Regions from separate parts of the Brevibacillus sp. M2.1A genome, predicted to be linked through region 1. Evidence: a T-box and tRNA genes for the amino acid it is inferred to sense, from the RefSeq annotation. Region 1 holds a T-box; the other holds one or more tRNA genes.
What was found. A T-box is a leader RNA that pairs with one kind of tRNA and senses whether it is charged. The one in region 1 lies ahead of HP567_RS12145 (valine--tRNA ligase), so its partner is inferred to be a tRNA-Val.
Positions count from the first base shown of each region.

Region 2: it has a tRNA-Val gene. The T-box ahead of HP567_RS12145 (valine--tRNA ligase) is inferred to sense a tRNA for this amino acid. The anticodon was not compared.

Region 1 is NZ_JABSUY020000001.1:2,507,392-2,510,646, forward strand. Features, by position in the region: gene HP567_RS12135 (ATP-binding protein) at 1-1,047, shown strand, start outside; gene HP567_RS12140 (STAS domain-containing protein) at 1,155-1,481, shown strand; T-box leader at 1,540-1,781, shown strand; gene HP567_RS12145 (valine--tRNA ligase) at 1,839-3,255, shown strand, end outside.
Region 2 is NZ_JABSUY020000001.1:4,604,480-4,607,734, reverse strand. Features, by position in the region: gene HP567_RS22180 (hypothetical protein) at 1-160, shown strand, start outside; gene thiM (hydroxyethylthiazole kinase) at 126-935, shown strand; tRNA gene HP567_RS22165 (tRNA-Ser) at 1,772-1,864, shown strand; tRNA gene HP567_RS22160 (tRNA-Glu) at 1,873-1,946, shown strand; tRNA gene HP567_RS22155 (tRNA-Val) at 1,985-2,060, shown strand; tRNA gene HP567_RS22150 (tRNA-Leu) at 2,069-2,155, shown strand; tRNA gene HP567_RS22145 (tRNA-His) at 2,173-2,248, shown strand; gene HP567_RS22140 (glyoxalase superfamily protein) at 2,333-2,701, opposite strand; gene HP567_RS22135 (DinB family protein) at 2,698-3,162, opposite strand.

The DNA.
Region 1 (3,255 bases):
CATGATTTGCACGGACGCATAGAAATAGAGCTCGCCTATGATTTTCGAATTATCGGTAGCGGATTGCGTGGTATAGCAGGTGATCCTTACTATATTATCGACATCGAAAAAGTTTTGCGACGGGAAGATGTTCTGGAGCGATTGCTCCTGGAAGAATTTCACACGTGGCACATGAGTGGCGAATTGGACCCTACAGACGTCTTGTTACATTGGAAGGATCGAGACGACGAGCGGGGGCGATTAATCAAACAAGAGATTCAAAAGTTATCGATACTGCGTCAGATCGAGACCGTTTTCCTCTATCTTTACGATGAAGGGAAAGTGCGTCCGCTGGGTGACGTTCGTGCGAGTTTGGAAGTCGAGCGAGAAATGCAACGACTGGTCGAAGAGGCAGCGGGAATGGGCGGACCTGTGAGGGAGCAAATTGTCACCTCGGATGGTACAAAGGTGTTCGAATTATACACATCTGTCTTGCCAGATCGGACCTGTGGAATCGCTTTGATTGATGTCACCGCCGTCATTGCAGAAGAGCGAAAAAGCAAAAGACGGGAATGGGAGATCTACAGGGATATTCTGGGTGTGGTCACAGAAGGTAAGCTGTTGTTGCTTAGTGATGAAGAATTATTTTTCTTGCTTCGGGAAGGGCATAAGCTCTTGGCGATCGATATCCGTTTACCGGAGCAGCTTGCAGAACTGCGAAAATTATTCAAGCAGGCTTTGGAACCACAAGGAATTTCTGATAAGCGATTGCTGCAGTTTCTCGTTGCGGTCAACGAAGCTGCTTCGAATACGTTGAAGCACGGCAATGGCGGTGTGGTCACGTTATACTTATCGAATGACAGGCAGATGTGCCGGGCTGTGATCCATGATGAAGGACAAGGAATTTTGCTCGAGGATATTCCGCGAGCTACCCTACAGCAAGGATTTTCTACACGCCACTCGCTTGGGGCCGGTTTTCATGTGATCCTGCAATACTGTGATCGTGTATATTTGAGTAGCTCGCTGGCGGGTACAAAGCTTATTTTAGAATGTATCCTTCCGCGTTAAGCAACGATTTCCAAAAAGCCAAATGTTTGCAAGTGAATGAAAATGGGTAATATAGTAAAAGGACGAGCAGATTGGGTGTACCGATACCTATTGAGAGGAGTTTGAGCATGGACTACCGCGCAACAGAGGCGAACGGACAAGCTACATTGTTTTTCGTCGGAGAGTTGGACATGGCTGTAGGAGATCGAGTAGGTGAATTGCTCCAGCAGTATGGAGGGCGAAATCAATCCGTTACCGTCGATTTTCAAGGTGTCTCCTTTGTAGATTCTTCCGGTATTGGAAGCCTGTTTTTTACCACGAAAGAACTATTGGCCATGGGCAAACAGGTAGAAATCGTCAATGTCCGAGAAGAAATTCTCGATATTTTGGGCGTTCTCGGTTTTACCGAAGCACTGGGCATTGCAGTTGGAAAAGTGGGCGAAACCCGGGTTTGACGCCAAACAGCGTGATTGTATATAATAGTGAAAGCTAATAATAAGACAACTACATACGATATGAACGATGAGTGGGAAGAGTAAGTCAGGACGCCTTGGCAGAGAGGAGAATCAGATGCTGCGAGATTCTCTAAGGTCATGAATGGCTGAAGGTCGCCCAGGAGTTTTTTCGGTGAAAGCATGCGCCTAGCCGAGACCGGTTCGCAACCGTTATCTTGTCAGAGTGAACACGCCATAAGCATGACGTTTATCGTGTGTTAACAAAGGTGGTACCGCGAAAATAATCCTTTCGTCCTTTGCGATGAAGGGTTTTTTTATTTTTTGCAAAGCAAGTTATGCGAATAGGAGGAGTCGTACATGTCTACACAGCCAACAACCGACATCGACCAATTGCTGCCGAAAAACTATGATCCAAAAGCAGCAGAAAACAAATGGTATCCGTATTGGATTGAAAAACAATTTTTCAAGGCAGAACGTGATCCGAATAAACGCCCGTTTACAATTGTTATTCCACCGCCGAACGTAACGGGTAAATTGCACCTGGGCCACGCGCTGGATACAACTTTGCAAGATATCATTACCCGTACCAAACGTATGCAAGGCTACAGCGCCTTGTTCTTGCCAGGTATGGACCACGCCGGTATCGCAACCCAAGCGCGGGTAGAAGCTACATTGCGTGAAGAAGGCATCTCTCGCCATGATCTGGGTCGCGAAAAATTCGTGGAAAAGGTATGGGAGTGGAAGCACATTTACGCTTCGCATATTCGTGAGCAATGGGAAAAGCTCGGTCTTGCCCTGGATTACTCGCGCGAGCGTTTTACCATGGATGAGGGCTTGTCCCAAGCTGTACGCGAAGTATTTGTTCGTCTGTATGAAAAAGGCTTGATCTATCGCGGCAACCGCATCATTAACTGGGACCCTGCTGCTCGCACGGCTCTCTCCGATATTGAAGTAATCTACAAGGAAGTAAAAGGTGCGCTACATCACATGCGTTACCCATTGGCAGATGGCACTGGTTATATCGAAGTAGCTACAACCCGACCTGAAACGATGCTCGGTGATACGGCTGTAGCGGTACATCCGGAAGATGAGCGTTATAAAGACATGATCGGAAAAACCGTGATTTTGCCAATCGTAGGACGCGAAATTCCAATCGTAGCGGATGACTACGTTGATCCTGAGTTTGGTTCTGGCGCTGTAAAAATTACGCCAGCACACGATCCGAATGACTTTGAATTGGGCCTTCGTCATCAGTTGCCACAAATCGTTGTCATGGATGAGACGGGCACGATGAACGAGCTGGCAGGTATCTACAAAGGCTTGGATCGCTTTGCTTGCCGTAAGCAAATCATCAAGGACTTGACCGAGCAAGGTGTTATGTTCAAGGTTGAGGAGCATATTCATCAGGTTGGACATAGTGAGCGCAGCGATGCAGTCGTAGAACCATATCTTTCTACCCAATGGTTCGTAAAAATGCAGCCTTTGGCTGACGAAGCACTGGCTAATGCAAACAGCCCTGAGAGTGTGAAATTTGTCCCGGAGCGTTTCAAGACAAATTACCTGCGTTGGATTGAAAACATCCGCGACTGGTGCATCTCTCGTCAGCTTTGGTGGGGTCACCGAATTCCCGCATGGTATTGCGGAGATTGTAACGAAACGATTGTATCTCGCACGGATGTGACTGAGTGCCCTAGCTGCCACAGCCACAAACTGGAGCAGGACAACGACGTCCTCGATACATGGTTCTCCTCTGGTCTATGGCCGTTCTCGACAC
Region 2 (3,255 bases), 2.1 Mb from region 1:
ACCCATCTTAAAGCAAGCGTATATCATTATTGGCGTCATGCAAGAGCATTCTATATTAGGAGAAGTCATCGAGGTATACAAGATGATTCCACGATTCGCTGTTCAAGAGGAAAGGGGTAACGATCATGATTCTGGAGACAATCGGGCAATTACTAATTAAAGTGCGCGAGGAAAATCCACTCGTTCATAACATAACGAACGTAGTTGTCACGAACTTTACAGCGAACGGTTTGTTAGCTCTTGGTGCGTCACCTGTCATGGCGTACGCCAAACAAGAGGTGGCAGACATGGCAAGGATAGCCGGAGCTCTTGTATTGAATATAGGGACGTTGAATGAGCATGAGATCGAAGCGATGTTGATCGCAGGAAAATCCGCGAACCAGCATGGCGTGCCTGTTTTGTTTGATCCGGTGGGAGCGGGAGCAACATCGTATCGAACCGAGACAAGTCAACGTCTTGCGCAGGAACTCAACCTAGCCTTCATTAGAGGAAATGCTGCCGAGATTGCCAATGTCGTAGGTGAGCGCTGGGAGATTAAAGGTGTAGATGCGAAGGAAGCAGGCGGAGATGTCGAGAACCTAGCGAGAGCAGCAGCGAAAAAGCTAGGAACAATCGTAGCGATTACGGGCAAGGTCGACGTGATTTCGGACGGAGAAACGACTTATTCGATCCATAATGGTCATCCCATCTTAACGAAGGTGACCGGAACAGGCTGTTTGTTAACGTCTGTTATGGGAGCGTTTGCAGCCATTGCAAATGACAAGCTGATCGGAGGAGCTGCGGCATTGGTATGCTACGGTGTTGCTGCTCAGTTGGCAGCCGAGAAAGCAGCAGTAGTAGGGCCAGGAAGTTTCCAAATCGAATTTTTGAATGCCTTGTATAACTTGACCACAGACGATGTTCGCCGTTTTGGATATATCGAAAAAAGGGAATAAAAATTCCCCTTTAAAAAAGGGGAGGAAAATGACCGTAGAACGATTAAGCTAGATATGTTAGACAGTAGCTGTAATTTCGCAGTGAATAAGACAGCAGCTTCTTCTGGTGCTCTGAAAGTGCTAGGAATATAAATTCAACGTGATCATCATCGTATGGACGGACATAAAAACGGGAAATACCATGACAAATAATTTCTCTCTTTAACGTCAGCGCCACACTGGCGTCTGTTCGTATGTGCAATTCCACGCTGTGTACCCTCCTTGGACATTCAATAGAGTACCAAAAAAATACAAGGAAAAACAAGGGAATTATGTCTGATTCATGTCCAAGTTGTTACCGTTTTTTGGATGAAAACTGACAAGGAGAACGATTCAGAAAAAACTAGCGTGGATTGCTGGGAAAGCACCCTGTTCGAGAGAAAAAATTCGAGATGAGTCCGGCCATTCTCCCTTTTTCCGTTGAGGTATTTACTTTATTTCGAAGGCACCGTACGAGCTCCTGATCACAGTGACAAGAAAAATAGCCGTGCTTTTGATAGCAATAATCATGCCTCTTGCAGCATCTGTCGACATCATCAATCGGCGCAGCCGGCCCGGAGCATCCAGGCCCGCACCAGTTTCCGTACAAACAGGGGAAGCCTACTGAACGGCGCTTTCTTTTTGACAACTGACATCACTCCGTCTTGTAAAGGAATACTACTTGTATCATATTGAACCGGAAGTGAAGTTGCTTTAGGCAATCTCCCTTTTTTCGTAAACTTTCAAAATATCACTTGAAATCATGTTGTGAATATGATAGATTAATTCTTGCCGAAGCGAACGCTTGCAGGCTCGATGGATGGATGTCCGAGCGGCCGAAGGAGCACGATTGGAAATCGTGTAGGCGGTGTCGAACCGTCTCGTGGGTTCAAATCCCACTCCATCCGCCATGATACTTGGCCCGTTGGTGAAGCGGTTTAACACAGCAGCCTTTCACGCTGTCATACAGGGGTTCGAATCCCCTACGGGTCACCTAGCAAAACGCCCCCAATGAAATAGCGGGGGATTGTGGAGGCTTAGCTCAGCTGGGAGAGCATCTGCCTTACAAGCAGAGGGTCGGCGGTTCGATCCCGTCAGCCTCCACCATTTTATATGCGGTCGTGGCGGAATTGGCAGACGCGCTAGATTCAGGTTCTAGTGGTGGCAACACCGTGGAGGTTCAAGTCCTCTCGACCGCACCAAGCAAACCCTATATATGGCGGTCGTGGCGAAGGGGTTAACGCACCGGATTGTGGCTCCGGCACTCGTGGGTTCAAGTCCCATCGATCGCCCCATCTATTTATGTTCAAAATGTAAAATGAAATAGCCCAGCGGTGGCTCCTGTAAAGGAACTGTCGCTGGGCTTTCTTTGTATTTGTTTACGAGTGATCGACAGGCTGATAAAAGTGAAGGCGATTGCCAAAAGGATCGGTCACGCTCACTTCACGCGTTTCCCACGGCGTCTCCTCTAAATCAGGACAAGCGTACTTGTATCCTTGACGCAACAGGGACTGATGGAAAAGCTCAATGTTTTCCACCTGTACGCGAATCGCTGAGCCAGGACAAGCATCTCCGTGATGCTCGGATAGATGAATCGTGCACGATGGAGAGGAAATTTGCATGTATAAAGGAAAATGATCCTCGTAACGATGCTCCCAATCAATCTGAAATCCTAGAAAATCCACATAAAACTCTCTTGCCTTCTCAACGTCAAACATGCGAAAAATTGGCGTTATAGTCTGAGTCATTTGCCTAGAAACCTCCGGATTGTATTGAGGGAGGCGAGGTGCATCCCTTCGTGAAAAATCGTTCGTACTAGCACTTGCGCAATCGTATGCATGCCGGATTCTGTTGCGGGAAACTCTTCGTCTAATCGATCCTTGTAAGCAGCCTGTATCTTCTGAGGTTGTTCTTGTAATAAGGAAACGAGCGTTTCGAGATTCGGCGGCGGTGTTTTCCAGTCAGCAGGCTTGGTCCCGAAGTTAAACCATTCCTTGAAGCCAGGGGGGAGCGGGATCGTTTCTTTTGTAAGGTGCGCGATCCATAAATACTGATCGAGATAAATGTGCCCCAGATTCCACAAGATATTGTTGGAGAAACCATCAGGAATGATGTTCGCATCTTCATTTGTCAAACCATCGATTGCTTTTAACGTCTCCTGTCGATAATCCTCTAGTTGCTGGAATAACACCGAATGCCGCTTTTCCATACCTTTCCCCCTTTGAGTGGCAGTCTTCGCAAATAAATTCGAGGCAGAGAATCTACCTTCCTTCTATATGAAGGGGGTGTACCAAAAAAAGCG